One region of the Methylobacterium sp. J-092 genome, then DNA from elsewhere that is predicted to be linked to it. Evidence: predicted binding sites of a transcription regulator. Region 1 holds the regulator's gene; each other region holds the start of a gene.
The links. The regulator LexA, encoded in region 1, represses DNA repair genes until DNA is damaged. The targets are predictions, from matches to a motif close to TGTTCNNNNTGTGTTCNG.
Positions count from the first base shown of each region.

Region 2: a site for LexA is predicted at 1,933-1,950, ahead of MKK60_RS26515 (PA0069 family radical SAM protein). Genes of this name have one in related genera too.
Region 3: a site for LexA is predicted at 5,013-5,030, ahead of dinB (DNA polymerase IV). Genes of this name have one in related genera too.
Region 4: a site for LexA is predicted at 5,258-5,275, ahead of uvrA (excinuclease ABC subunit UvrA). Genes of this name have one in related genera too.

Region 1 is NZ_JAKSXU010000186.1:3,041-10,509, forward strand. It holds gene mcrC (5-methylcytosine-specific restriction endonuclease system specificity protein McrC) at 1-833, shown strand, start outside; partial or broken gene MKK60_RS22080 (ComEC/Rec2 family competence protein) at 983-2,470, shown strand; gene lexA (transcriptional repressor LexA) at 2,464-3,204, opposite strand; gene MKK60_RS22090 (NAD(P)-dependent oxidoreductase) at 3,375-4,313, opposite strand; gene MKK60_RS22095 (response regulator) at 4,611-4,994, shown strand; gene MKK60_RS22100 (protein phosphatase CheZ) at 5,033-5,557, shown strand; gene MKK60_RS22105 (creatininase family protein) at 5,624-6,409, shown strand; gene MKK60_RS22110 (PAS domain-containing sensor histidine kinase) at 6,463-7,469, opposite strand, start outside.
Region 2 is NZ_JAKSXU010000209.1:1,398-8,866, reverse strand. It holds gene selD (selenide, water dikinase SelD) at 1-575, opposite strand, end outside; gene moaB (molybdenum cofactor biosynthesis protein B) at 735-1,289, shown strand; gene MKK60_RS26520 (hypothetical protein) at 1,293-1,811, opposite strand; gene MKK60_RS26515 (PA0069 family radical SAM protein) at 1,986-3,098, shown strand; gene MKK60_RS26510 (ribonuclease HII) at 3,201-3,827, opposite strand; gene MKK60_RS26505 (glycosyltransferase family 4 protein) at 3,906-4,976, opposite strand; gene MKK60_RS26500 (UDP-2,3-diacylglucosamine diphosphatase) at 4,973-5,812, opposite strand; gene MKK60_RS26495 (hypothetical protein) at 5,858-6,085, shown strand; gene MKK60_RS26490 (aminotransferase class V-fold PLP-dependent enzyme) at 6,485-7,469, shown strand, end outside.
Region 3 is NZ_JAKSXU010000108.1:64,658-72,126, reverse strand. It holds partial or broken gene MKK60_RS12075 (enoyl-CoA hydratase/isomerase family protein) at 1-275, shown strand, start outside; gene mmsB (3-hydroxyisobutyrate dehydrogenase) at 531-1,433, shown strand; gene MKK60_RS12065 (enoyl-CoA hydratase) at 1,436-2,224, shown strand; gene MKK60_RS12060 (hypothetical protein) at 2,497-2,796, opposite strand; gene MKK60_RS12055 (SDR family oxidoreductase) at 2,893-3,771, opposite strand; gene dinB (DNA polymerase IV) at 3,886-4,926, opposite strand; gene MKK60_RS12045 (FtsB family cell division protein) at 5,148-5,459, shown strand; gene pdhA (pyruvate dehydrogenase (acetyl-transferring) E1 component subunit alpha) at 5,670-6,734, shown strand; gene MKK60_RS12035 (pyruvate dehydrogenase complex E1 component subunit beta) at 6,805-7,469, shown strand, end outside.
Region 4 is NZ_JAKSXU010000108.1:51,340-58,808, forward strand. It holds gene MKK60_RS11985 (fasciclin domain-containing protein) at 1-277, opposite strand, end outside; gene MKK60_RS11990 (transporter) at 497-1,456, opposite strand; gene MKK60_RS11995 (hypothetical protein) at 1,675-1,824, opposite strand; gene uvrA (excinuclease ABC subunit UvrA) at 2,009-5,113, opposite strand; gene MKK60_RS12005 (hypothetical protein) at 5,414-5,665, opposite strand; gene MKK60_RS12010 (methyl-accepting chemotaxis protein) at 6,071-7,469, shown strand, end outside.

The DNA of each region.
Region 1 (7,469 bases):
GGATCGATTGGTTGAAGACGGAGAGCGGCTCGTTGCTCCGACGCGGGCTCGTCGCCTGCCGCTTCGAGGAACTGACGAACAACACGCCGCGCAATAGGTTGGTGCGGGCCGCCCTCGAACGCATGGCGACCGTCGTCGCGAAGCCGGACCTGTCCCGGCGCTGCGGGGGTCTCGCGCGCACTCTTGCTGTGCAGGGCGTGAGTGGCATGCGCCCAACCCGCGCGGAGACCTCCACCGACCAAGTCGCGCGGCACGAGACCGAGGACCACTTGATGGTAGCGGTCTCGACGATGGCGCTCGACCTTTTGATCCCCGCGGAGACGGCGGGCGACGTCCACCTGACGCGCCTTGATCGCGACGAGCGGTTGCTCCGCAGGATCTTCGAGAAGGCCGTCGCGGGCTTCTATCGGCACGAGCTCGGCGGCTCGCAGCGCGTGCGTGTGCAACTGGGTCTCGGCTGGGACACGGCCACGCCGACACCCGGGTTGACCGCGCTTTTGCCCGGCATGCAAGCCGACGTCGTGCTGGACCACAAGGAGCGCCGGACGGTGATCGACACCAAGTTCACGGGTATCCTTACGGCCCGTCCCTACGGGGGCGAGTCTTTCAAAAGTGCGCACCTGTACCAGATGTACGCCTACCTCCGGTCCCAGGCTGGGAGGGGCGATGCGCGGGCAGACGTCGCCGGGGGGGTGCTGCTCCACCCGTCCCTAGACCGCCACATCGACGAGGGCGTGACCATACAAGGGCATCACGTCCGATTCGCGACGGTGGATCTCGCTCGCCCAGGCGCAGACGTTCGCTCCAGGCTGCTCGAAATTGCGGGTGCATAACCATGCAGCGGTGGGGTGGGATACGCCGCATATCGAACGAGAGCCATGGCTTTCCAAGCCGGGCGTACGGCTGAGCTTCATACCGTACTGCCGTTTTAGCCCCGCTGGCGCTCGTACCCGAGTCACCCACTGATCCAGCGAGATTGCAGGCCAACCTTCCCAACAGGGTCTCGATCTCAGGGCTCCACATGGTGCTGGCCGCCGGGGTCGTGTTCTGGCTCGTCCGCGCCGGCCTCGCCCTGGTGCCGTTCCTGGCGCTGGCCTGGCCGATCAAGAAGATCGCCGCGGCGCTGGCGATGGTCGGGGTCACCGCCTACTGCGTCTTCTCCGGCTGGGACATCGCGGCCGAGCGTTCCCTCGTGATGACCCTGATCATGCTCGGGGCGATCCTGGTCGATCGCCCGGCGCTCAGCATGCGCAACCTCGCTCTCGCCGCGCTCATCGCGCTCTCGCACGAGCCGGAAGGCTTGCTCGGCCCGAGCTTCCAGATGTCGTTCGGGGCGGTGGCCGGCCTCATCGCCTGCGCCCGCCTGATCGATGGAGGGATGTTCCGCCGCGACGGGGCCGGGCGGATCGGCCGGCTGATCGCGCTGTCGCTGACGACGGTGGTCGGCACCCTCGGCACGACGCTCGTGGCGCAGGTCGCGACCGCGCCCTTCGCCACCTACCACTTCCAGACCGTCCAACCCTTCGGGCTGATCGGCAACGCGCTCACCCTACCGCTGGTCTCGCTCGCGGTGATGCCGGCGGCGGTGCTGGGCATCGTCGCCTACCCGTTCGCCCTCGACCAGCCGGTCTGGTGGCTGATGGGACTGGCGGTGCGCGGCATGCTGACCATCTCCGGCTGGATCCAGGGGCTCGGGCGCGCCAACGTCGTGGTCCCGGCCTTCGGCACCGCCGCGCTCGGGTGCCTCGCCGCGGGGCTGCTGCTCGCGACGCTCCCGGTCTCGCGCCTGCGCTGGCTCGCCCTGCCGCCGGCGCTGCTCGGGCTCGGCCTGGCGACGATGCCGGCCCGCTACGACATCTACGTCGACCGCCAGGGCAGCGGAGCGGCGGTGCGCCGCGCCGACGGCAGCCTCGTCGCCCTCGGGCGGCCGTCGAACTTCGTGCTGGAGCAGTGGCTGAAGGCCGACGGCGACGGCAGGCCGGGCGCGCAGGCGACGGGCGGTTCCGTTTGCGACCGGATCGGATGCACGCTTCGGTTGGCCGACGGGCGCGCGGTGGCGCTTCTGAAGGATCGCCGCGGCTTCGCGCAGGATTGCGCCAAGGCCTCGGTGCTGATCACGGCGCTCGCCGCACCGCCCGGCTGCGCCGCCGCCCTCGTCATCGATCGCGCCTACCTCGCCAGCCACGGCGCCGTGGCGATCCGCGTCGAGCCGAATGGCTTCATTCTGGCCGACACGCATGAGCCGGGACGGACGCTGCCGTGGCGCCCCGCGATGGTCCGTCCCCCGCCCCAGGGAACGGATGACGCGGCAGCGGGCGGATCGTCGCCCGCGGCCGAGCCCAAGCCGAAGGACGTCCCGTTCCAGGGCATGGCCGTACCGCCCCCCCGGGCGGAGGACGCCGACCCGGCACCCGACGATCCGGCCGCGGACGGCCCGAACCCGGAGATGCCGGGCGAGACCCTTCAGTAACGGCGCACGAGGCTGACCAGGCGGCCCTGGATCTGCACCCGATCCGGCCCGAGCACGCGGGTCTCGTAGGCCGGGTTCGCGGCTTCGAGCGCGATCGAGGAGCCGCGACGGCGCAGCCGCTTCAGCGTCGCCTCCTCGTCGTCGATCAGCGCCACGATGATGTCGCCGGTGTTGGCGGTGTCCTGCTTGCGGATGACCACGAGGTCGCCGTCGAGGATGCCCGCCTCGACCATCGAGTCGCCGCGGACCTCCAGGGCGTAGTGCTCGCCGCCGGCCAGGAAGTCCGGCGACATGGTGATCGCGTGGCTCTGGTTCTGGATCGCCGAGATCGGCGTGCCGGCCGCGATCCGGCCCATCACCGGGATCGACACCGCGCGCCCGCTGTCGTCGACCATCTGCGTCGTGGAAGGACGCGGCGGCACGGCCTTCGAGCGCCCGCCCTCGACCACGCTCGGGGTGAACCGGCGCGGCGCGGCGGGAGCTGCCGGCACCGGGGCGGGCGCGCTGGAGCGGCCGGCGCCGTCGGGCATGCGCAGCACCTCGATCGCCCGAGCCCGATTCGGAAGCCGGCGCAGGAAGCCGCGCTCCTCTAGGGCGGTGATCAGCCGGTGGATGCCGGATTTCGACTTGAGATCGAGGGCGTCCTTCATCTCGTCGAACGACGGCGGAACCCCGTCCTCGCGCATCCGCTCGTCGATGAATCGCAGGAGATCCAGCTGTTTACGGGTCAGCATCGGCGCGGCTCGCAGGAATGCGCGGCCACACGAAGGTGGAGCCGCAGAAACAAAACACGAACACGTTAAACGTTCGTCAAGTGTTCCGCAAGGGTTCTCATCGGCCGATCCGACCGTTGCATCGAATTTCGTCGCGCGCCGAGCCCTTTTCGATCGCTGTGCTGCGGGGCTCAGCCCTCGAGGCTGCGGCGCACGGCGCGGGCGGTGACCGCCGAGACGCGCACGTTCGATTCCCGCGTCACGCCGGCGATGTGCGGGGTCAGGATGAGGTTCGGCACGTCGATCAGCGCCGCGCCGCCCGCGGCGTCCACGGGCTCCTGGGCGAACACGTCGAGCGCCGCCCCGCCGAGGTGCCCGGACCGAAGCGCCGCGGCGACGGCGGCCTCGTCCACGACGCCCCCGCGGGCGGCGTTGATCAGGATCGCGCCCGGCCGCATCCGGGCGATCGCCGCCGGCCCGATCATGTCGCGCGTCGCCTCGGTCAGCGGCACGTGCAGCGAGAGCACGTCGCTCGTTGCGACCAGCGCGTCAAGGGTCAGGCTCGCCACCGCGCCGTGCGCCGGGCGCCACGCGGCGTCGTCGGGCGCAAGGTGCGGGTCGAAGGCGGCGACGGTCATGTCGAGGGCCGCCGCACGGCGGGCGGTCTGGCGGGCGATCGCGCCGAAGCCGACGAGGCCGAGGCGCTTGCCGGCGATCTCGCGTCCCATCAGCGCGTTGCGCGGCCACGCGCCCGCGGCGACCTGCGCGCTCGCGCCGTAGGCGCCGCGCAGCAGCAGCAACGCGGTGCCGATCACGTACTCGGCCACCGCGCCGTCGTTGGCGCCGGTCGCGGGATGGACCGCGATCCCGCGGGCGGCGCAGGCGGCCAGATCGATGTTGTCGAGCCCGACGCCGAGGCGGCCCACCACCCTGAGGTCGGATGCCGCCGCGAGCAGGCCCGCGCGCACCTGCGTGCGGTTGCGGACGATCAGCCCGGACGCGCCCGCGAGCGCCGCGCGCAGGGCGTCCGGCCGGTCGACCAGGGTCGGATCGTAGAGCGTCTCGAACCCCGCGAGCTCCGCCGCGATCGCGGCCTCGTCCATGAACTCGCTGATGACGACCTTGCGCATGGGGCGGCGATCCTTCTCCGCGGCCGGGCCGGTGCCGGCGGGCTGCCCGCTCTGCCGCGGCGTCCGGGCGACGTCGCAGCTGGGGGCATCGTCATCACGCAGCCGAGCGCGTCGGTAAAGGCGGCCGCGCCGCCTATCCGAGTGGGTGCGCCGATCGCAGCGCGATTAACCGCTTCGCAATGCCGCCCGGCGTAAGGTCCCGGGCATGAGGTGCGACCAGCGACAGCGCCTCCCGACATTGCGTGACCGACGCCGACGGCCGAGCCGGCGATTCGGAGACACCGGAGCAGTTTGACCATGGCCCTCGATCTCAGCATGCCGATCCTGGTCGTCGACGACTACCAGACGATGGTTCGCATCATCCGCAACCTGCTCAAGCAGCTCGGCTTCGAGGAGGTCGACGACGCCTCCGACGGCACGGCCGCGCTGGCGCGCCTCAAGGGCCGCAAGTACGGCCTCGTGATCTCCGACTGGAACATGGAGCCGATGACCGGCTACGAGCTGCTTCGCCACGTCCGCGCCGACGAGGGCCTGCGCACCACGCCGTTCATCATGGTCACCGCCGAGTCGAAGACCGAGAACGTCATCGCCGCCAAGAAGGCCGGCGTGAACAACTACATCGTCAAGCCGTTCAACGCCGCGACCCTGAAGAGCAAGATCGAGGCGGTCTGCGGCGCCTGACCGACCTTTCGGGGCCGACACGCGGAGGAATGCTGACGATGGGTTTGCAAAGACCGCTCGGCGCGACGATCAACCCGGCGACCATGGTGTCCGAGTTAATCGAGATCGCGGACTACATCGCCCACGTGCGCGACGAGATCGCGGCCCTGCGCGCCAACGAGCTGACGCACGACCGCATCCCGATGGCGCACGAGGAGCTCGGCAACGTCCTCGCCGCGACCGCCGGCGCCACCAACACCATCATGGAGGCGGCCGAGTCGATGCTGGCGCTCCCGGACGGGCCGGAATACCGCGCCGCGGTCGAGAGCGGCATCGGCACGATCTTCGAGGCCTGCGCCTTCCAGGACATCACCGGCCAGCGCATCGGCAAGGTGGTCGCCGCCCTGCAGCAGTTCGAGCTGCGGCTCGCGCGCTTCGCCAGCGCGGTGCGGGCGCGGGACGCCGCCGGACAGGACCCGGCCGAGGCCGAGCGCAACGAGCGCGCCCAGCGCCTGCTCCTCAACGGCCCGCAGCCGAACGGCCCGGCGACGGCACAGGACGACATCGACGCCCTGTTCGCCTGAACCTCGACGGGAAGGGGCCGGCTCCGCTAGAGCGTTGCGCCTGACGTCGGGGCATCGGGGGACAGCATGGCGGCACGGCTCTGGTCCGACCTGACCACGCGCGAGGTCTCCGGGCGCGGCATGGGCCGCACGGTCGCGGTGCTGCCGGTGGCCGCGATCGAGCAGCACGGCCCGCACCTGCCGCTCTGCACCGACGTGGCGATCATGGAGGGCTACCTCGCGCGCGCCCGCGCCCTGGTGCCAGCCGATCTCGACGTGCTGGTGCTGCCGGTGCAGTCGGTCGGCAAGTCCGACGAGCACGACGCCTTTCCCGGTACCCTCTCGCTCACCACCGCGACCGCGCTCGCCGCCTGGACCGAGATCGGTGCCGGCGTGCACCGGGCCGGCTGCAACCGGCTGGTGATCGTCACCTCGCACGGCGGCAACAGCGCGCTGATCGACCTCGTGGCCGGCGATCTGCGCGCCCGCTTCGGCATGGTCGCGGTGACGACCGCTTGGGCGCGGTTCGGCTATCCGAAGGGATGCTTTCCCGACGACGAGATCGTCCACGGCATCCATGCCGGCGGGATCGAGACGGCGCTGATGCTGGCGCTTCGGCCCGACCTGGTTCGGCGCGAGGCGATCGCCGACTTTCCCTCGCGCACCCGTGCGATGGCGGGCGCCTTCACGCACCTGCGCGCCGGGCGTCCCGCCGCCTTCGCCTGGAAGGCCGGCGACCTCCATCCGTCGGGCGCGATCGGCGATGCCCGGCTCGGCACCGCCGAGGCGGGCGAGGCCGCCCTCGACCACGGCGCGCGGGCGTTCGTGGCGCTCCTGCACGACGTGGCGCGCTTCGACCTTTCGGGCGGGTAGCCTCGACGTCGCATCGATTCGGGAGCGGAGCCGGGCTTCGCCCCGGCTCCCTGTCAGGCGCCGGCCGGCTGCGGCTGCCGCGCGCTCGCCCCGGACGCCTCGCGGAGCGCCGCGACGGTCTGCTGCCCGGCATCCTCCGCGGCCACCGTCGCGAGGTGCTCGGTGGTCGGGCGGGGCAGGCGCACCAGGACGATGGTGCCGACGGTCTCCTCCGAGCGGATGCGCAGGGAGCCGCCGTGCAGCTCGGCCATGGAGCGGGCGATGGCGAGGCCGAGGCCGGAGCCCTTGTGGCTGCGGGTGAGGTTGGTCTCGACCTGCGAGAACGGCGCGCCGAGCCTGGCGAGCGCCGCCTTCGGGATACCGATCCCGGTATCCTCAATGAACAGGTGGGCGTGGTCGCCGGCTGGGCGGGCGCGCACCGCGATCCGGCCGTTGGCGGGCGTGAACTTCACGGCGTTCTGCAGCAGGTTGACCAGGATCTGCTGCAGGGCGCGCTCGTCGGCGAGCAGCGCGAGGCCGGGATACAGGTCGACGGCGACGTGGAGGTTCTTCTGCCGGGCCGGCTCAGACACGAGCTTGAGCGCGTTGGAGACCGCCGCCGCGACGGCGATCTCGCGGCGCGCGAGCCGGACGCGGTGCGACTCGATCCGCGACATGTGGAGGATGTCGTCGATCATCGAGAGCAGGTAGTCGCCGCTGGCGCGGATGTCGGCGCAATACTCGCCGTAGCGCGCCGAGCCGAGGGGGCCGTAGAGCTCGCTCGCCATCAGCTCGGCGAAGCCGATGATCGCGTTGAGCGGCGTGCGCAGCTCGTGGCTCATGTTGGCCAGGAACTCGGATTTCGCCTGGTTGGCCGATTCCGCCGCCGCCTTCTGGTCGAGGTAGCGCTCGGCGAGGTCGGCGAGCTGCTGCGTCTGCAATTCCAGCGTGCGGCGCGACCGCTTGAGATCCTTGACCGTCTCGATCAGCTCGCGTTCCGAGGCGACGAGCTGCTCCTGGTGCCGCTTCAGGTTGGTGATGTCGGTGCCGACCGAGACGTAGCCGCCGTCCTTGGTCCGCC
Region 2 (7,469 bases), on a different contig from region 1:
TCGCGCTTGATCGCGGCGGAATAGACGCCGACGCCGAGGGGTTTGGTCAGGATCAGCGCGTCGCCGACCCGCGCGTCGGCGTTGCGGCGCACGTCCTCGCGGCGGCAGGTGCCGATCACCGCCAGGCCGTAGATCGGCTCCGGCGTGTCGATCGAGTGCCCGCCGGCGATCGGGATGCCGGCCTCGGCGCAGGTCGCCGCGCCGCCCTTCAGGATCTCGGCGACGATCTCGGGCGCGATCTTGCCGACCGGCATCCCGAGGATGGCCAGCGCCATGATCGGGCGGCCGCCCATGGCGTAGACGTCGGAGATCGCGTTGGTGGCGGCGATCCGGCCGAAATCGCGTGGGTCGTCGACCATCGGCGTGAAGAAGTCGGTGGTGGCGATGACGCAGGTGCCGTCGTCGAGCGCCCAGACCGCGGCGTCGTCGGCGGTCTCGTTGCCGACGAGCAGGCGCTCGAACGGGCCGGCGATCGGCTGGTCGGCGAGCAGCGACCGCAGGATCGCCGGGTCGAGCTTGCAGCCGCAGCCGCCGCCGTGGGCGAGGCTGGTGAGGCGGACGGGGGTCGCATCCATGAGGGCACCGCGCGTTCGAACGGACAGGGGTCGCTGGTCGGTGCCGATACCATGGATCGCGGGTTCGGCGCGCCTCGGCCCGCGCGCCGCACGCCGGGAAGGATGGGACAATCGCGAGCGGGCGCCCATATTCCGGTCGTTCAACCCGGAGACGGCCCGATGCCCGATACGCCCGCCCGCAGCTTCGTCCCCCTGTCGATCGCGGTGCTGACCGTCTCGGACACGCGCCGGCCGGAGGACGACCGCTCCGGCGACACCCTGGTGCAGCGGCTGACCGAGGCCGGCCACAGGCTCGCGGCACGCGCGATCGTGCCGGACGAGGCGACGGCGATCCGCGGGACGGTCGAGGGCTGGACGCGCGATCCCGGAATCGACGTGGTGATCACCACCGGCGGCACCGGCTTCACCGGCCGCGACGTCACGCCCGAGGCGCTGGAGCCGCTGTTCGAGAAGCGCATGGACGGCTTCTCGGCGGTGTTCCACCGCATCTCCTACGACAAGATCGGCACCTCGACGCTGCAGTCGCGGGCGACGGCCGGGGTCGCCAACGCCACCTACGTCTTCGTGCTGCCGGGCTCGCCGGGTGCCTGCCGCGACGCCTGGGACGGGATCCTGGTCAGCCAGCTCGACTACCGGCACCGCCCCTGCAACTTCGTCGAGATCATGCCGCGCCTGGACGAGCACCTGCGGCGGGGCGCCTCGCTCACGGCCTGAGGATCACATCCGGTCGATCCGCGCGATCAGGCGCCGCGGCACCAGCCGCGGGGCGAAGGTTCCGATCTCGGTGAGGCGATCGCGGCGGACGAGGTCGCCGGGCCGCGCCGCACCCGCGCCGAGCAGCGCCTCGGCCCGAATGGCCAGCCGCGTCGCCAGCCCGGCATGCGGGCGGGACAATCGCCCCAGGGCGTCGGCCGGCGCTGTGCCGACGAAGCGGTCGAGGGTGCGGATCCAGCCGTCGCCGGGCACGTCGCCCGCCTCCAGGCACAGCACCCAGTCGCGGCGCGCGACCGCCGCGCCGGCGAACCACCGGTCCGATCCGCGCGGCGGCACCACCAGGGTCGCGCCGGTCGCGTCGGCGATCGTGTCGACCGCTTCGCCCATCGCGGCGGCGACGATCACGGCGTCGCCCACGAGCCCGGCGGCCACGCCTCCGACGAGGGCGCCCAGGGTGTCGGCCAGACGGTCGATCGCATCGGCGTCGCCGGGGTCGGCGACATGAACCAGGGCGGAGATCATGGCCGCGCATACCGTATTTTCGCCGGGCGCGGGCAGGCCGGCTCGACGCGGCCGCCCAGCGTTGCACCACAGCCACAAAGCCCGAGAAACTGCCTAAAATCGAGGCGTGTCCGGTCGACCTTGTTCCTGTTATGTTCCATGTGAAACACGCTTCTCCGGGGTGCTGCCAGTCCGATGTCCACACCCCGTCCTCCGCTCGGCGCCGAATCCACGCCGCGACGCCGGCTCGCCGCGACGTCGGAAACGCTGCGCGGCCGGGGCGCCACCGCCAACCCGGGCGGGCGCTTCGAGGCGATCCGCCGCGAGGCCGCCGACGACGGCTGGCCGGCGGACGAGCCCGCACCGGCCAGACGCACCGAGGTGACGCTGGAGCGGGCGAGCGGGATCATCTCCCGCAACACCTCGCCCGACATCTCGTTCGACCGCTCGATCAACCCCTATCGCGGCTGCGAGCACGGCTGCGTCTACTGCTTCGCCCGGCCGAACCACGCCTATGCCGGCCTGTCGCCCGGGCTCGACTTCGAGACGAAGCTCTTCGCCAAGCCGGACGCCGCGCGCCTGCTCGAGCGGGAGCTGTCGGCGCCGGGCTACGCGCCGCGGGCCATCGCTCTCGGAACGGCGACCGACCCGTATCAGCCGATCGAGCGCGAGCACCGCATCACCCGGGAGATCCTCGAGGTGCTGGCCCGCCTGCGCCATCCCGTCGGCATCGTGACGAAGTCGAACCTCGTCACCCGCGACATCGACATCCTGGCCGGGATGGCGGAGCGGAACCTCGTGAAGGTGGCGATGTCGGTGACGACCCTCGATCCGGTGCTCGCCCGGAAGATGGAGCCGCGCGCGCCGCATCCGCGCAAGCGCCTGGAGGCGATCCGGGCGCTCAGCCGAGCCGGCGTGCCGGTGATGGTGATCGTCGCGCCGATCATCCCCTCGCTCAACGACCACGAGATCGAGGCGATCCTGACGGAGGCCCGCGCCTGCGGCGCGCAGGAGGCGAACCACGTGCTGCTGCGCCTGCCGCACGAGCTGAAGGACCTCGTCGCCGACTGGTTCGCCGAGCACTATCCCGGGCGGCAGCGCCACGTGTTCTCCCTGGTCGAGCAGGCCCGCGGCGGCCGCGAATACGACGCCACGTTCGGCAAGCGGATGACCGGGGAGGGCGCCTACGCCGACCTGATCGCGACGCGGATGCGGCTGGCCAAGGCGCGTCTCGGCTATGCGCAGACCCGCATCACCCTCGACGCCTCGGCCTTCGCCAAGCCCGGCGAGCAGTTCTCGCTGCTGTGACGGGGGCGAAGGCGGCGATCGAGCAATGCTCCGCGGCGGCAGGACGGCTGAATCGTTTTGGCATCGACGGACGACCTCAGGCATCTCGCAAACGAACGCGACCTAATCGGCGCCCGTGATGTTCGCTCCGCCATCGCCGTACGCCCGCGTGAAACTCAGCCGGTGATGCGGGGTGCGGCCGTGGGTCCTGAGGCCGGCGAGGTGCACCGGGGCGCCGTAGCCGACGTTGCGCTCCCAGCCGTAATGCGGGTGGCGCCGGGCCAGCACCCGCATCAGCGCATCGCGAAACGTCTTGGCGACGATCGAGGCGGCGGCGATCTGCGGCACCGCGCGGTCGCCGCCGACGACCGCACGGCAGGGCTGTGGCAAGCCGGGAACCGCGTCCCGCCCGTCGACCAGCACCGGCGCATCGAGGGCGAGCCGCAGCACCGCCCGGCGCATCGCGTCGAGCGTGGCGACGCGGACGTTGACCCGGTCGATCAATGCCCGGGATCCCGCCGCGACCGCGACGCGGCCCTGCGCGCGGATCAGCGGCGTCAGGATCTCGCGCAGCGGTTCCTTGACCCGCTTGCTGTCGTCGAGGCGGGCGAGCAGGTCCGGCGGGATCGCAATCGGATCGAACCACACCGCCGCGACGACCACCGGGCCGCACAGGGCGCCGCGCCCAACCTCGTCGCAGCCGATGACGGCGGGGTAGTCGGCGGCGCAGGCGGGATCGAAGGGGGGCACGGGGCGGGTCGGGTCCGAAGGGGCGGCGACCCATCGCATTCCTCGGCCGGCCCGTCACCCTCTCAACCCGTCACCTCATCAGCCAAGCAGGGCCGCCTCGGCGCCGGCCGGCACGCGCAGATCGGCCGCCTGGGCGTGGGCGCTCTCGATGTTGCCGAAGAACTGGCGGGCGCTCTCGGCCCAGGTCCGGCGGAGGGCCTCCGCGCGGCATTGCCCGCGCGGAACGGCGAGGGCGGCGAGGCATGCCGCGCGCAGGTCGGCGTCGAGCACCCCGGCCCCGGTCCCGGCGACCACGTCGAGGGGGCCGGTGACCGGGTAGGCCGCCACGGGCAGGCCGCAGGCCATCGCCTCGAGCAGCACGATGCCGAAGGTGTCGGTGAGGCTCGGGAACACGAACACGTCGCTCGCCGCGTAGAGCGCGGACAGCTCCGCGCCGGTGCGGGTGCCGAGGAAGCGGGCCTGCGGGTGGGCGGCCGCGAGCCGGGCGCGGTCGGGCCCGTCGCCGATCACCACCTTGCTGCCCGGCAGGTCGAGACTGAGGAAGGCGGCGACGTTCTTCTCGACCGCGACGCGGCCGACGAAGAGAAAGATCGGGCGCGGCAGCCCCGCGAGCGCAGGGGGAACCTCCGCGGAAGGATCGGCCGGGCGGAACAGGTCGGTGTCGACGCCCCGCGTCCAGCGCATCAGGTTGCGGAAGCCGCGGCCGGCGAGCTCGCGCTCGAGCGAGGCGGTGCTGACCATGGTGCCGCTGGCCGCCCGGTGAAAGCGCCGCAGCCAGGCGTAGCTCCACGCCTCGGGGATCGGCGCCCGGGCGGCGAGATATTCGGGAAACCGCGTGTGGTAGCTCGTGGTGAAGGGGCGGCCCTTCGCGCGGCAGAGCCGCCGCACCGCGTGGCCGATCGTGCCCTCGGTGGCGATGTGGACGTGGGTCGGCTCGATCCGCGCCCAGGCGGCGGCGATGCCGCGCGCGCCCGCCAGCGCCAGCCGGATCTCGGGATAGCCCGGCATCGGCAGCGAGCGGAAGTCGCGCGGGGTCACGAAGAACGGCTCGAAGCCCTGGGCGGGGGCGGCCTCGGCCATGCGCTCGAGCGAGCGCACCACGCCGTTGACCTGCGGCGCCCAGGCATCGGTCGCGACCAGCAGCCTCACGCGACCGCTCGGCGGTCCTGCGCCGGAAGCGCACCGGCGCGCTCGGCCTCCGACGCCTCCGCCGCGCGGGCGCGAAGCACGCTCGGATAATGCAGCACCTCCATGCGGCCGTCGTAATGCTCGACCAGCGCGGTGCAGGATTCGACCCAGTCGCCGGTGTTGAGGTAGCGCAGGCCGTCGATCCGCCGGTCGGCGGCGTGATGGATGTGGCCGCAGATCACCCCGTCGGCACCCTGGCGCCGGGCCTCGTCGGCGAGAAAGGTCTCGAACGCGCCGATGAAGTTGACCGCGTTCTTCACCTTCAGCTTCGCCCAGGCCGAGAGCGACCAGTAGGACAGGCCGAGCCGGCGGCGCAGCTTGTTCAGGCCGGTGTTGACGAACAGCGCGAAGGTGTAGGCGCCGTCGCCGAGATGGGCGAGCCAGCGGGCGTGGCGCACCACCATGTCGAACTGGTCGCCGTGGATCACCAGGTAGCGCCGCCCGTCCGCCGCCTCGTGGATGCGGCTCTCGGCGATCTCGATCCCGCCGAAGGTGGTGCCGATGTAGTCGCGCAGGAACTCGTCGTGGTTGCCCGGCACGTAGACCAGGCTCGAGCCCTTGCGCACCTTGCGCAGGAGCTTCTGCACCACGTCGTTGTGCCCCTGCGGCCAGTACCAGCCCGATCGGAGCTGCCAGCCGTCGACGATGTCACCGACGAGGTAGAGCGTGTCGGCGTCGTAGTCCTTCAGGAAGTCCAGGAGCAGCCCGGCCTGGCAGCCGCGGGTGCCGAGGTGCAGGTCTGAGAGGAACAGGGTGCGGACGCGGGTCGTCCCTTCCATGTCGTCGGCCACGAGCATCTCCCGGCGGTCTTCGGCCGAGCCAAACCGGAAACGCGTCTCAGTTTGATGACGGTGGCGCGCATCCGATGCTGCGATGCAGCAAGCAATGCGAAGATCCTTCGCCGGTTTGCTGCAGTGCACGACAATTTTTTTTCGTCGTCCGGGAAGTTTTTCCAGTTTTGCTTGTGGAGCTTCGGCGTTCATAATGGATTCAAAGCGATCGCCTGCCGTAAGGCCGGCGCCGGCGACGGCCAATGGATCGCCGACCTGGATGGTCGACTTGGATCGTGAACCACTTGGATCGTGAGCCGGGGCGGGACGACGGGGAGGAAGGTGTCGAGGGTCGGCGGAGCGCCGGCGTGCAGGATCCGCATTCTGCGGCTTGCGCGACGGCCACGGCCGACGCATGGAAGACGAGGCTTTTCGGAGGCGACCGGCATGGATCCATGCCGCGACCGCGAGCGGTGCCAGACCGTTCCGCCGCTCCGCATCGCCCGGTGAAGCGACCGACCGACGACGCGGAAGTTCCGCGCGGGACAGCCCTCCCGCGCGCTTCCGGCCGCGCCGGTTCGGCGTCCCCCTCACCAGACCGCCCACGGATCACCACACGCCCATGCGTCGCAAGCCGGCGCATCGTTCCTGACGCCGGCTTGCCGGCCAACGTTTCTTGGTAATCGGAGGACACACCCCATGGCTGCAACGCGGCGCCCCGGACGCAATCACCTCTTCATTCCCGGCCCGACCAACATCCCGGACCGCGTGCTGCGCGCGATGCACGTCCCCTCGGAGGACCACCGCTCGCCCGACTTCCCGGCGCTGGTGAAGCCGCTGTTCCAGGACGCCAAGATGGTGTTCGGCTCCGAGGCGGGCACGATCATCTTCTATCCGTCCTCCGGCACCGGCATCTGGGAATCGGCCCTGGCGAACACGCTCTGCCGCGGCGACAAGGTCCTGACCGCCCGCTACGGCCAGTTCAGCCACCTCTGGGTCGACATGGCCCAGCGCCTCGGCCTCGACGTCATCGTGCAGGACGAGGCCTGGGGCACCGGCGCCGACCCGGAGAAGATCGGCCAGGCGCTGCGCGCCGACACCGAGCACAAGATCAAGGCCGTGATGGTCGTCCACAACGAGACGGCGACCGGCGTCACCAGCGACATCGGCGCGGTCCGCAAGGCGATCGACGCCGCCGGCCACCCGGCGCTGCTGTTCGTCGACGGCATCTCGTCGATCGGCTCGCTGCCGTTCGAGATGGACGCGTGGAAGGTGGATTGCGCCATCGCCGGCTCGCAGAAGGGCTTCATGCTCCCCGCCGGCCTCGGCGTGCTCTGCGCCAGCGCCAAGGCGATCAAGGCCTCCGAAGGCACCGCCGGCGGCAACGACCGCCTCGGACACGTCTACTTCGCCTGGTCCGACCAGCTGAAGCAGAACCCGACCGGCTACTTCCCCTACACCCCGCCGCTTCCGCTGCTCTACGGCCTGCGCGAGGCTCTCGAGTGCATCAAGGAAGAGGGGCTGCAGAACGTCTACCACCGCCATCACGTGCTCGCCGAGGCGACCCGTCAGGCCGTGGTGGCGTGGGGCCTGAAGACCTGCGCCAAGGAGCCCAAGTGGAACTCCGACACGGTGACGGCGATCCTGGCGCCCGAGGGCGTCGATGCGGCCAAGATCATCAAGC
Region 3 (7,469 bases), on a different contig from region 1:
TCGCCGCCGAAGGCTCCGAATTCGCCGGGCGGACGCGCGCGACGCTGCTGGAGAAGTCGCCGTCGAGCCTCGTGCTGACGCTGCGCCTGCTGCGTCTCGGCCGCGCGGCGACGACGCTGGAGGCCTGCCTGGAGCGCGAGTTCCACGCGTCCCTCGCCCTGCTGGCGGAGGGGGATTTTCGCGAGGGCATCCGCGCGGCGGTGATCGACAAGGACAAGGCGCCGCGCTGGTCGCCGCCGACCCTCGACGCGGTCGACCCCGAACGGATCGCCGGCTGGCTCGCGCCGCGGGCGGCCCCGGTCTTTTCGGTGCCGGACGACGTCTTGTCCCCCCTGCTCCCTCATCCTGAGGCGCCCGCGCCAGCGGGCCTCGAAGGAGGGCTCCAGGGATCGCAGCGCGACCTGGATGTCTCCTTCGAGGCCTCCGCTTCGCTCCGGCACCTCAGGATGAGGGGGTGGATGGGAGCAAGGAACAAGGATCGGTCGTGCTCCACGCAGAGCGCCGCCGTGAGAGACATACGGGAGGAACCCATGACGACGCGGCCCCAGACCATCGCCTTCATCGGGCTCGGCAACATGGGCGGCCCGATGGCGGCCAACCTCGTCCGCGCCGGGCACGCGGTCCGCGGGTTCGACCTCGCCCCGGCCTCGCTGGAGGCGGCGCGGGCCGAGGGCGTCGCCGTCGCCGGCTCGGTGCTGGAGGCGGTCGAGGGCGCGTCCGCGGTGGTGACGATGCTGCCGGCCGGCCGGCACGTGGTCGAGGTCTGGTCGCAGGTCGCCGGAGCGGTCCCCGCCGGCACCCTGCTGATCGATTCCTCGACGGTCGACGTCGCGAGCGCCCGCCAGGCCCACGCCCTGGCCGAGGCGCGCTCCTGCCCCGCGATCGACGCGCCGGTCTCCGGCGGCACCGGGGGCGCCAAGGCCGGGACGCTGACCTTCATGGCCGGCGGCTCGGAACAGGCCTTCGCCGCCGCCGAGCCGATCCTGAAGCGGATGGGCCGGAGCGTGTTCCATTGCGGCGCGGCCGGCTCCGGCCAGGCCGCCAAGATCTGCAACAACATGATCCTCGGCATCTCGATGATCGGCGTGTGCGAGGCCTTCGCGCTCGGCGAGAAGCTCGGGCTCTCGCAGCAGGCCCTGTTCGACGTGGCCTCGGTCTCGTCCGGGCAGTGCTGGTCGCTCACCACCTATTGCCCGGTGCCGGGGCCGGTGCCGACCTCGCCCGCCAACACCGGCTACCGGCCGGGCTTCGCTGCCGCCCTGATGCTGAAGGACCTGCGCCTCGCGCAAGAAGCCGCCGGCACCGCCGGCGCCGCGACGCCCCTCGGCGCCGAGGCCGAGCGCCTCTATGCCCGGTTCGACGCGCAAGGCCACGGCGGGCAGGATTTCTCGGCGATCGTCCAGATGCTGCGCGGACCGCGCGAGGAGGTTTGACCATGCCGGAGAATCTGACCGGGGACGAGACGATCCTCATCGAGACGCGCGGGCGCGTCCGGCTCATCACCCTGAACCGGCCCAAGGCCTTGAACGCGATCAACGCGCAGCTCACCAGAGCGTTGATCGCGGCGGCGACCGCCGCCGATGCCGATCCGGGGATCGGCTGCATCGTGATCACCGGGTCGGCCAAGGCCTTCGCCGCCGGCGCCGACATCAAGGAGATGCAGGCGGCGACCTATGCCGAGATGTATGCCGGCGACCGCTTCGCCGACTGGGAGCGCTTCACGGCCCTGCGGACCCCGATCGTCGCGGCCGTGGCCGGCTTCGCGCTCGGCGGCGGCTGCGAGCTCGCGATGATGTGCGACCTGATCCTGGCCGCCGACACCGCGCAGTTCGGCCAGCCGGAGATCAAGCTCGGGGTGATGCCCGGCATCGGCGGCAGCCAGCGGCTGACCCGGTTCGTCGGCAAGGCCAAGGCGATGGAGATGTGCCTGACCGGCCGGATGATGGATGCGGCCGAGGCCGAGCGGGCCGGGCTGGTCTCGCGGGTCGTGCCCGCCGACGGGCTCGTCGCGGAGGCGATGCGGGTCGCCGAGACCATCGCCGGCATGTCCAAACCGATCGCGATGATGACCAAGGAGGCGGTCAACCGCGCCTACGAGACCACGCTCGCGGAAGGCGTGCGCTTCGAGCGGCGGGTGTTCCACGCGATGTTCGCCACCCAGGACCAGAAGGAGGGCATGGCCGCCTTCGTCGAGAAGCGCGCGCCGAAGTTCACGCACGGGTAGCGCCACTTCTCGCTACGGAGGCCGATCGTCTTCACGCATCGTCCCGGCCTCGAGCCAAACTCATCCGGCCCTGCCCCGTCATCCCGGGGCTGCGCAGCAGAGCCCGGAATGACGGGGCGGGGCCGGTGGGGGCCGATCGCGTTCCGCTCCGATGAGATGCCTTTCCGGAAAACCCTGTCCCTTTCCGAACGGGTGGGGGACTCACGCCCTCGACGGTGCGCGGTGCGGTCGCCCGGGCGGTCGAAGGGGGCTGCATGGTGCGTCGTTCCGGCTCAGGCGGCCTGGCCGCCGTAGGTCGCGAACGAGGACTCGACCTTGTCGGCGAGCGCCGGCTCGACCTCGGCCGAGACCTTGAGGCGCCCGGCGAGCTTCGGCTCGCCGTCGGTGTGGGTCTTCTCGACGCGGCCGTCCTCGATGTCGGCGCCCGCGGTCTCGGTGCCGGCGCTGTTCTCGTCCGAGACCGGCGCGATGGTCACGGCCTTGCGGTCGATCTTGTGCTCCTGGACGAGGTGCTCGACCGCCATCTCGGCGTCGCGGCGGGTCTCGAACGTGGCGGCGATGATCTTCGACATGGATCTGGCTCCGATGGCGGGGCGGTCCGGCCCCGCGGGGGTTCCGCCGTCAATCGCAGGCGCGGCGCTCCGTTCCGGATCGCCGCGCCTCGTGCGTCAGTACATCGGCGTGCCGCCGGTGACGGGCACTAGGGCGCCGGACATGTAGCTGCCCTCGCGCGAGGCCAGCAGCACGTAGGCCGGGGCGAGCTCGGCCGGCTGCCCGGCGCGGCCGAGGGGCGTGTCGGCCCCGAGCTGCTCGATCTGCTCGGGGCTCTTCACGATCGGCTGGATCGGGGTCCACACGGGGCCGGGCGCGACGCAGTTCACCCGGATGCCCTTCGGCGCCAGCAGGTTCGACAGCCCGATCGTCAGGCTCGCGATCGCGCCCTTGGTGGCGGCGTAGATCAGCATCGTCTTGTCGGCGACCTTGGCCTGCTGGCTCGTCGAGTTCACAATCGCCGAGCCCGGCTTCATGTGCGGCACCGCCGCCTGGGCGAGGTAGTACATCGCGAAGACGTTGGCGCGGAACGAGCCCTCGAGGTCCTTCGCCGTTACGTCGTCGAGCCCTTCGTTGATCGTCTGCGCGGCCGCGTTGTTGACCAGGACGTCGAGGCGCCCGAACGCGGCCACCGTGCGGGCGACGAGGTCGCGGCAATGGGCCTCCTCGCGCAGGTCTCCCGGCAGCAGCAGGACGCGGCGCCCGGCCTGCTCGACCCAGCGCGCCGTCTCCTCGGCATCGGACTGCTCGACCGGCAGGTAGGAGATCGCCACGTCGGCGCCCTCGCGGGCGTAGGCGATCGCCACCGCGCGGCCGATCCCGGAATCGCCGCCGGTAATCAGCGCGACCTGATCCGTCAGCAGCCCCTTGCCGACGTAGCTGTGCTCGCCGTGATCGGGGGCGGGGGTCATCCGCGACGACAATCCCGGCCGCTCCTGCTGCTGGTCGCCGGGGAAGGGGGGCCGGGCTCCGGCCTCGCGGGGATCGTCGGTCATGGTTGGCTGCTCCCGGTGTCGCTTCCCATCGAGATAGGGCGCGGCGCCGCGGACGCAGGCGCGACCCGATGACCGCGGCGCCGGCGATCCCGATCGAACGATCGCGGCGACGCCTCAGATCGCCAGGCCGAGCTGCAGCGGTTCCGCGGCGTCGCCGTGGTCGAGGGCCGAGAGCGAGACGCCGAGCAGCCGCACGCTGCGCCGGAGCGGGCGGAGGTCGCGCAGCAGGCCCAGGCTGATCGCCTCCAGGCTGGCGCGGTCGCCGACGGGGGCCGCCAGGGAGCGCGCCCGCGTGACCTGCGCGAAGTCGGAGAATTTCACCTTCAGCGTCACGGTCCGGCCGCGCAGACCCTTGGCGGCGCAGGCCGCCGCGACCTTGTCGAGGATCGGCGCGAGGCGCTCGGCGAGGATTTCGAGGTCGGCGCTGTCGTCGGAGAAGGTGTTCTCGGCACCGATCGACTTGCGGATGCGGTGCGCCCGCACCGGGCGCTCGTCGATGCCGCGGGCCACCCCGTGATAGTAGGGGGCGGCGCTGCCGAGGATGGCGGTCAGATCCTCCAGCGAGCGGGCCTTGAGGTCGCGGCCGGTGTGGATGCCGAGGCGGCGCATCTTCGCCTCCGTCACCGGGCCGATGCCGTGGAAGCGGCCGATGGCGAGGTCCTCGACGAAGGCCGGGCCCATCTCGGGGGTGATCACGAACAGCGCGTCGGGCTTGCGGTAGTCCGAGGCGACCTTGGCGAGGAACTTGTTGTACGAGACGCCGGCCGAGGCGACGAGTCCGGTGCGCGTGCGGATCGTGGTGCGGATCGCCCGGGCGACGGCGGTGGCGGTCGGCAGGCCCTGCAGGTTCTCGGTGACGTCGAGGTAGGCCTCGTCGAGGGAGAGCGGCTCGATCACCGGCGTGTGCTCGGAGAACACCGTCCGGATCTCCTCAGAGATGCCGCGGTAGACCTCGAAGCGCGGGCGCACGAACACCAGGTCCGGGCAGAGCCGGCGCGCCGTCACCGAGGGCATCGCCGAGCGCACCCCGAAGGCCCGCGCCTCGTAGCTCGCGGCGGCCACCACGCCGCGCTCGCGCGAGCCGCCGACCGCGACCGGCCGGCCGCGCAGGGCCGGGTCGTCGCGCTGCTCGACGGAGGCGTAGAACGCGTCCATGTCGATGTGGATGACTTTCCGCACCGGGGCGGTCACTGCGCTGTCCCGTTCCGCGAGACCGCCGCACCGCAGGGCGGCCGCCTCGATGTTCGATCTTTGTTCCGACTGTCCATCACCGCGGGGCGCGGTTCAACCCATCCGGGCGCCGCCGTCCACCGCCGAGCGCACGATCGGCGGCCGCGGCAAAGGCTTTGTTAACCGACCCGGACGATGGTCGCGCCATGGTCGTCCGTCGCCGCGTCAGAATGGTCGTTTTGCCTCTCAGCCTCTGGACCCTGTCCGGGCTGGTCGTCGGCTACTTCGTGTACCAGGCCGAGAACGGCAACCGGGGCCTGGAGGCCAAGCGCGCCCTCAAGATCCAGGCCTTCGGGCTCACCCGGGAGCTCGCGGCGGCCAAGGCCGAGCGGGCGACCTGGGAGCACCGCGTCGCGCTGCTGCGCAGCGAGCAGATCGACCGCGACCTGCTGGAGGAGCGCGCCCGGGTCGTCCTCGGCCGGGTGCACGCCAACGACGTGGTCGTCATCGACCCGTGAGCGGGCACCGCCTCCAGTCCCGCGCGCGCGTCCCGGCTTGAACGCGGCCCGCATCCGCCGTCCCGAGGGGATCATGCCGATCGGGCGTGCGGATCGGGCATGCGGATCGGGTATGACAACCACAAACACCTGTCAGAGCGTCGGCCCTCGCATTCCCGGAGCGCGTGTCCTAAACCGGGAGGGAACAGACGCCAGCACGGGAGCACGCCGATGGATGCCGCGAAAGATGCGGGGCAGCCCAACCCTGCCGCGGAGACGCCGGAGGCCGTGGCGGCCGAGCACCAGCCCGCACCGAACGCGCCGCAATTCACCCGCGAGGAAGACCTCCACGCCTACCATCAGATGCTGCTGATCCGCCGCTTCGAGGAGAAGGCGGGGCAACTCTACGGAATGGGCCTGATCGGCGGGTTCTGCCACCTCTACATCGGCCAGGAGGCGGTCGTCATCGGCATGCAGATGGCCTCGGTCGACGGCGACCAGGTCATCACCGGCTACCGCGACCACGGCCACATGCTCGCCTGCGGCATGGACCCGAAGGGGGTGATGGCCGAGCTCACCGGCCGCCGCGGCGGCTACAGCCGCGGCAAGGGCGGCTCGATGCACATGTTCAGCCGCGAGAAGCAGTTCTTCGGCGGGCACGGCATCGTCGGCGCGCAGGTCTCGCTCGGCACCGGCCTCGGCTTCGCCGACGCCTACCGCAAGAACGGCAAGGTCAGCCTGACCTACATGGGCGACGGCGCGGCCAACCAGGGCCAGGTCTACGAGAGCTTCAACATGGCGCAGCTTTGGAAGCTGCCCGTGGTCTACGTGATCGAGAACAACCGCTACGCCATGGGCACCTCGGTCGCCCGCGCCTCGGCGCAGACGGACTTCTCCCGCCGCGGCATCTCGTTCGGCATCCCCGGCGAGCAGGTCGACGGCATGGACGTGCGCACGGTCCGCGAGGCGGCGGGCCGGGCGATCGCGCATGCCCGCACCGGGGAGGGGCCCTACATCCTCGAGATGCAGACCTACCGCTATCGCGGCCACTCGATGTCCGACCCGGCGAAGTACCGCACGAAGGACGAAGTCTCGAAGATGCGCGACGAGCACGACCCGATCGAGATGGTGCGCAAGCGCCTGATCGAGCTGCACGGCGTCGCCGAGGCCGAGCTCAAGGCCACCGACGCCAAGGTCCGCGAGACCGTCAACGACGCCGCCGAGTTCGCGACGCACGATCCCGAGCCGGATCCGTCCGAGCTGTGGACCGACATCCTCCTGGAAGCGCGCGCCTGAGGGCGCGCCGCCGCCCCGCGACGATCCCCTGCCAGGCCGCCCCGCCCGCCTCACCGATCAGAGACCCTCCATGGCGACCGACATCCTGATGCCCGCCCTGTCTCCGACCATGGAGGAGGGCAAGCTCTCCAAATGGCTCAAGAAGGAGGGCGACGCGATCAAGTCCGGCGACGTGCTCGCCGAGATCGAGACCGACAAGGCGACCATGGAGGTCGAGGCGATCGACGAGGGCACGCTCGCCAAGATCCTGGTCGCCGAGGGCACCGAGGGCGTCGCCGTCAACACCCCGATCGCGATCATCGCGGGCGAGGGCGAGGACGTCGCGGCCGCCGCCGCCGGAGGGGCCTCGTCGAAGCCGAACGGTGCGGACACGGGCGGGCAGCCCGCCCCGACGCCGACGATGCAGGCCGAGGGCATGGCCTCCGGCCCGTCGGCCACCGCCAAGACCGGCGACGACAAGCCCGCGGCGCCGGCCGCGCCCGCCACCATCACCAACAAGGCCGCCGAGCCGGTGATGGAGGAGTTCCCGGCCGGCACCGAGATGGTGACGATGACCGTCCGCGAGGCGCTGCGCGACGCCATGGCCGAGGAGATGCGCCGGGACGAGGACGTCTTCGTGATGGGCGAGGAGGTCGCCGAGTACCAGGGCGCCTACAAGGTCACGCAGAACCTGCTGCAGGAATTCGGCGCCCGCCGCGTGGTCGACACCCCGATCACCGAGCACGGCTTCGCCGG
Region 4 (7,469 bases), on a different contig from region 1:
CCGTGCCGGCCGGGAGGCGGGCGAAGGCGGCGTTGGTCGGGGCGAACACGGTGAACGGGCCCGGGCCCGACAGGGTGTCGACGAGGCCGGCGGCCTTCACCGCGGCCACGAGCGTGGTGTGATCCTTGGAGTTGACCGCGTTCTCGACGATCGTCTTGTTGGCATACATCGGCGCGCCGCCGACCATCGGGTTCTTGGCGAAGGCCGCGACCGGCGCGGCGCCGAGGGCGAGCGCGAGGGCGAAGGTGGCGAAGCGGGAGGCGTGATGCTGCGTCATGGGGTATCCTGACCGTTCGTAGGGCCCCGGTGCGCGGGGCTACGGGCGGCCTTACGGAGCCTCGCACGGAAAGGTTTCGGGCGGGATCGATTCCGGTCGCGCACCGGGCGCGGCGTCGTCCGAAACGTAGAAAAACCGCCCGGTCCTCGCGGACCGGGCGGTTTCTGCTTCGACCTCGGTCGGCGGCGGATCCTGCCGGACCCGCCGCGTCTCCCGGCCTCAGTACTTGCGCATCAGGGGCACCGGCGCGGCGGCGGCGGCCTGCGCCGTGTAGAGCGGCGCAATGATGCGGAACCAGCCGCGGGTCTCGTCGGCGAAGGCGCCGACGCCGCGATCGGCGACCGTACGCGTCACGAACACCTGAGCCTTGAACGCGCCGAAGTCGTAACCGACGAGGCCACCGGCCGCGAACGTGCCCTGACGCTGATAGGCCGCAAAGGCTGCGCCGCGGTTCCGGTTGATCGGAAGGTCGGTGAAGCCGTAGGCCACGGCGCCGATCTCGAACTTGCCGAAGGTCTTGGTCGCCGTCAGGTCGAGGTAGAGGCCGTCGGCGTTCACGATCGGGCCCAGTGCCGCAAACTGACCGCCGAAGCGGGCCGCGTCGTCGACGTAGAAGATGTGCGTCAGGGCCGCGGTCAGGTTGTAGCCGTCGCCGGTGTACGAGATCGCGCCGGTGTTGCGGATCGAGGTGGAGGCGTTCTGCGGCAGCACCGGGGTGCAGCCGGCGGTCAGCGTGCCGTTGCAGAGCGAGCCGCGGTCGCCGACGCCGATGTAGGCGCCGACGAGGTAGGCGGTGCTGATCTTGTTGCCGAGATCCCAGGCGAAGATGTTGCCGATGAAGGGGTTGTAGAAGTAGCTCTGGTCCTGGTTCGGGACGCCGGCCGCGTTGTTCGTGCCCACGAACACCGACGGGACCGCGATCACCGGCATGATGCTCGCGCCGAGGACCTTGAAGCCGGTCGACCAGACCAGGATCGGCACGTTGACGCCGACGTCCGGGCTGTTGCGCGCGTCGCCGCGGCCGGTGCTGAAGGTGTTGATCGCGTAGACGCCTTCCGGCAGCGGGCCGTAGGCGAGACCGACCTGCTCGCCGGGCTGCGTGGACGGCGTCGCCTGAACGCTGGTGTTCATGCCGACGGTGAGGGCGACCGCACCTGCGGCAAGCCAGGTCTTCATCATTTTCTCGTTCCTTCCCAAGGATTTCCGAACTTCGTCCCGCCGCCTCTGCACTACCTTGCCGGTCTGCCGTCTGCGCGGCTCCCGTGCGAGATGTGCCAAGCGCCCCCTACGAAGCCGGCCCGTGTCTCAACGCTGATAACTATTCTACAGAGCGCTTGGGAAAGACAGTGGAATGCCTCGGATCTGGACAGCGAGAGCCGAACCGTTGCCCAAATGCCTCAACCTTGCTGCGGTGCGGCGGCCGAGCGACGGTCGCAGAAATTGCATTCGGAGAAGCCGGATTCGGCAGAATAGCGCATCCGTTTCAGGCTCTTGTCGGGGGAAGCGTAGCGGGAGGATTCGGCAAGCCCGGCGGGACCGATCGCCATCCCGGGGGGACGTCCCGGCCCGCGCCGGCGGGCTCCGAAAGTCCCGATCGGACGGTCGGGCCGTGCCCGGACGGGCGGATCGGCCGCGAGACAGGCCGAATCGGACGCCGACGCGGCGCGACCGCTCGGCAGATCTTGCCGAGCGGATGTCCCCATCGCCGGGAGGCGGAAGGGCGCGGCGCGCCTACTCCGCGGCGGGCCGCGCCACCGCCGCCCGCGAAGCGGCCGGCTTCGCCGCGGGGCGGCGGGCGAGCACGTCGCGCAGGAAGCGCCCGGTATGGCTCGCCGTCGACGCGGCGATCTGCTCGGGCGTCCCCTGGGCGACGACCACGCCGCCGCCGTCGCCGCCCTCCGGGCCCATGTCGATCACCCAGTCGGCGGTCTTGATGACCTCGAGGTTGTGCTCGATCACCACCACCGTGTTGCCCTGGTCGACGAGCTCGTGGAGCACCTCCATCAGCTTGGCGACGTCGTGGAAGTGCAGGCCGGTGGTCGGCTCGTCGAGGATGTAGAGGGTGCGGCCGGTCGAGCGCTTCGACAGCTCCTTCGAGAGCTTGACCCGCTGCGCCTCGCCGCCCGACAGCGTCGTTGCCTGCTGCCCGACGCTGACGTAGTCGAGCCCGACGCGCTTGAGCGTCTCCATCTTCTCGCGGATCGTCGGCACCGCCTTGAACAGGTCGGCGGCCTCCTCGACGGTCATGTCGAGCACGTCGGCGATGGACTTGGCGCGGTACTTCACCTCCAGCGTCTCGCGGTCGTAGCGCTTGCCCTTGCACACGTCGCAGGTGACGTAGACGTCGGGCAGGAAGTGCATCTCGATCTTGATGACGCCGTCGCCCGAGCACGCCTCGCAGCGGCCGCCCCGGACGTTGAACGAGAACCGTCCCGGCTGGTAGCCGCGGGCCTTGGCCTCGGGCAGGCCGGCGAACCAGTCGCGGATCGGGGTGAAGGCGCCGGTATAGGTCGCCGGGTTCGAGCGCGGGGTCCGCCCGATCGGCGACTGGTCGATGTCGATGACCTTGTCGAGGTGCTCCAGCCCTTCGAGCCGGTCGAAGGGCGCCGGATGCTCCAGCGCGCCGTTCAGGCGCTTGGCCACCGCCTTGTAGAGCGTATCGATGATCAGCGTGGACTTGCCGCCGCCCGAGACGCCGGTGACGCAGGTGAAGGTGCCGAGCGGGATCTCGATGTCGACGTTCTTGAGGTTGTTGCCGCGGGCGCCGAACACCCCGAGCTTGCCCTTGCGCCCCTTCCGCCGCGCGGCCGGGGTCCGCACCGACTTCTCGCCGGTCAGGTACTTGGCGGTCAGCGAGTCGGGATGGGCCAGCACCTCCGCGGGCGTGCCCTGCGCGATGATCCGGCCGCCGTGGATGCCGGCGCCCGGCCCGACGTCGACCACGTAGTCGGCCTGGAGGATCGCGTCCTCGTCGTGCTCGACCACGATCACCGAGTTTCCGAGGTCGCGCAGGCGCTTCAGCGTGCCGAGCAGGCGCTCGTTGTCGCGCTGGTGCAGGCCGATCGACGGCTCGTCCAGCACGTAGAGCACGCCGGTGAGCCCCGAGCCGATCTGCGAGGCGAGGCGGATGCGCTGGCTCTCGCCGCCGGACAAGGTCCCCGAGCCGCGGGCCAGCGTCAGGTATTCGAGGCCGACGTCGACCAGGAACGACAGCCGGTCGCGGATCTCCTTCAGGATCCGCACCGCGATCTCGTTCTGCTTCTGCGTCAGCTTCTTCGGCAGCGCCGAGAACCAGCGGTGCGCCTCGCTGACCGAGAGCGCGGTGACCGCGCCGATATCCTCCATCGCGACCTTGACGGCGAGCGCCTCGATCTTCAGCCGCTTGCCGCCGCAGGCGGCGCACGGGGTCTCGCTCATGAAGCGCGAGATCTCGTCGCGCGCGGCGTCGCTCTCGGTCTCCTTGTAGCGGCGCTCGAGGTTGGGGATCACGCCCTCGAACGGCTTGTTGACGGCGTACTTGCGCATGCCGTCGTCGTAGTCGAAGCGGATCGACTGCTTGCCGGAGCCGTAGAGGATGATCGCGCGCGCCGCCTCGGGAAGCCGCGACCAGGCCAGGTCGGTCTTGAAGCCGTAATGCCGGGCGAGCGCGTCGAGCGTCTGCCCGTAATAGGGCGAGGTCGACTTCGCCCACGGGCCGATGGCGCCGCGCTTGAGGCTCAGGGCCTCGTCGGAGATCACCAGCTCGGCGTCGATCCGCATCTCGTGGCCGATGCCGCCGCAGGTCGGGCAGGCGCCGAACGGGTTGTTGAACGAGAACAGCCTGGGCTCGATCTCCGCGATGGTGAACCCCGAGACCGGGCAGGCGAAGCGCGACGAGAGGGTGATCTTCTCCCGGGTCTCGCCCTCCGGCACGTCGGCGAACTCGATGTCGGCGATGCCGTCGGCGAGCTCGAGCGCCGTCTCGAAGGAATCGGCGAGCCGGCTCGCGATGTCGGCCCGCACCACGATCCGGTCCACCACCACGTCGATGTCGTGCTTGAGCTTCTTGTCGAGCTTCGGCACGTCGTCGATCGGGTAGTACTCGCCGTCGATCCGCAGGCGCTGGAAGCCTTTCTTCTGGAACTCGGCGATCTCCTTGCGGTACTCGCCCTTGCGGCCGCGGACCACGGGCGCGAGCAGGTAGAGCCGGCTCTTCTCGGGCAGCGCCAGGACGCGGTCGACCATCTGCTGCACGGTCTGGCTCTCGATCGGCAGGCCGGTGGCCGGCGAGTACGGGATGCCGACGCGGGCCCAGAGCAGGCGCATGTAGTCGTAGATCTCGGTGACGGTCCCCACCGTGGAGCGCGGGTTCTTCGAGGTGGTCTTCTGCTCGATCGAGATCGCCGGCGAGAGCCCGTCGATCTGGTCGACGTCGGGCTTGGACATCATCTCCAGGAACTGGCGCGCATAGGCCGAGAGCGACTCGACGTAGCGGCGCTGGCCCTCGGCGTAGATCGTGTCGAAGGCGAGCGACGACTTGCCGGAGCCCGAGAGCCCGGTGAACACCACGAGCTTGTCGCGCGGGATCGTCAGGTCGACGTTCTTCAGGTTGTGCTCGCGGGCGCCGCGCACCGAGATCACCCGCCGGTCGCGCTCCGCCGGCGTCTCCCGGTCGAACAGGCGCTCGAGCTTCGCGTCGACACCGGCCTCGGCCTCGACCGCCCGCGCGGCCGGGCTCGCCTTCGCGGGCTTCCTGGCGGGCGGCGCTTTCGCGGCGGGCGTCTTGGCAGCAGGCGTCTTATCGGCAGCAGGCGTCTTGTTGCCAGCAGGCGTCTTGGCGGCGACGGCTTTGGCCATGGCGGGGGCGGTCTTTCGAGGCGTCGACACGGGCGGGATCCGGCGATCGCGAAAGCGACCGCCGCGCCGGGTCATGTCGTCCGTCCGAAGCCTTCGGCAAGGTGCGGCGGGCGGGACGCAGGCCCGGCATGCTCGCGTGTCTGCTAGAACGAAACGCGTACGTGGGCAACTCGGCCCTTGTTCCGCGACGCGTCCGGCCCTGCGGCCGCCCGCATCTTTTCGCTGCGCCGGCCCCGTTCGGGGGGCGGCCGACGACCAGGATCACCGCGCGCCCGTGCCGGGCGCGCGGCTCCGGCGGGATTACTGCATCGCCTTCATCGCCGCCTCGGACGAGGAGGCCTTCGGGTTGGCCTTGCAGTAGGCGCGCATCTTCGCGTCCATCGCGGCCGCCTGCGGGTCGGCGGCGATCATCGCCTTGTCGGCGGCGCTCATCGAGGCCTGCGCCTGCGCGTCGGCCTTGAGATAGTCGGCGCAGGACATGTCGCCGGTCTGGGCCCGGGCGGCGGCGAGGCCGGCGATCAGCAGGCTCGCGGCGAGGATGGTACGGATCATGATGGCCTCCCAAGGGTACGCCCGGCGTCGTCGCGGCCGACCCGCCGCGCGCGCTCTCGGCGCCTCGTGATAGGGCGGCGCCGGGCGCGGCGTCTTGATCGGGCGTCCGGAATGCATGCCGCCGCGTCCCGCTCCGTCGGCGGGATCGCGGATCTTCGCGCAGGTCCGGAAGTCGTGCCCGGGGGTCGCCCCGACGACGCGTCCGCATCGCCCGCCGATGTCCTGGTGTCCGGGTCCGCGAATACGCTGCCGACGGGCTCCCGCCGTTGAAGATCGCGCCCGCGACGATCGAACAGCGCATCGACCTGTGATGGCAACAGCGTCTTTACCCGTTGTAGCGCAGTCGTCCGTATCGACGCGGTGCGAAGACTTGGGATGCGTGGGCGAATGAAGACCGGTGTTCCGATGTCCTTGCGGGGACGCATCGTGGCGGTGGCGCTGGCGCCCTGCCTCGCCTTCGCTGCGGTGGCCGGTGTCGCGATCTCCGACCGGATGGCGCAGCGCGCCGAGATGGTCCAGGTCGAGGACCTTGTCGGCCTCGCCTCGCGGATCAGCGCCTTCGCGCACGAGGGCCAGCGCGAGCGCGGCGCCTCCAGCCTGTTCCTCGCCTCGAAGGGATCGCAGTTCAAGGCGGAGCTGGTCGCGCAGCGCGCCCGCACCGACGCCGCGCGCCAGGGCCTCGCCGCCGCCGTCACGGCCGGCGCGGCGGCCTACGGCCCCGCCTTCGCCCGCAAGGCTGACGCCTTCGCGCAGGCGCTCGACGGCCTGGACGCGCAGCGCAACGCCGTCGACGCGCTGAAGCCGACGGCGCCCCAGGCGGCCGCCGCCTATACCGGTCTGATCGGCGAAGGCCTCGGGCTGGTCCGCGCCCTGTCGGGCGTGATCGGCCCCGTCGGGATCGCCAACCACGCCGCCTCCTACGCCGCCTTCCTGACGATGAAGGAATATGCCGGCCAGGAGCGTGCCGCCGCCTCCGCCGCCTTCGCCGCCGGCAGCCTCGACCTCGCCGGGATCCGCCGCCTCGCCACCCTCCAGGCCGACCAGGCCACCTACGAAGGCCTGTTCCGGACCCGGGCGGAGCCGGCGCAAGGAGCCCTGCTCGATGCCGCGGAGGCCGCCGCCCCGGCGCGGGAGGTGGCGCGCCTGCGCAAGGTCGTTCTCGAGACCATGCCCGGCGAAGCCCTGGCCTTCCGCGACGCCCCGCTTTGGTTCCGACTCGCGACCCAGCGCATCGACGGCCTCAAGGCGGTCGAGGACCACCTCACCGCCGACCTCGCCGCGGAGGCCGGCGGCGTTCGCGCGACGGCCGAACGGGCGCTCGCGATCTGGTCGGGGGCGGCGCTCGCGATCTTCCTGCTGTCGGGCGCCCTCGCCTTCGGCCTCGGCACCGCGGTGGCCCGGCCGCTGATCCGGATGTCGCGGGCGCTCACCGCCATCGGCCGCGGCGACGACGACGTGGCGATTCCCCAGGGCGGCCCGATCGAGGTCCGCGCCATCGCCGCCGCGGCGATCGAGTTCCGCGACAACGTCGCCGAGCGCCGCCGCAGCCGCGCGGCGCAGGAGCGGATGTCGGCCGACGCCGAGCTGGCCCGGCGCGCGGCGGCGCTCGAGCTCGCCGACGGGTTCGAGGATCGGGTCGGCGGCATCGTCGAGGCGGTCTCGGCGGCGGCGATCCAGCTCGAGGCGGCGGCCCACGGCATGACGCGGGCGGCCGGGGATGCCTCGTCGCTGAGCCTTCAGGTCGCCCGCGCGTCGCACGAGGCGGCGCTCTCGGCCGACACGGTGGCGGCGGCGACCGAGGAGC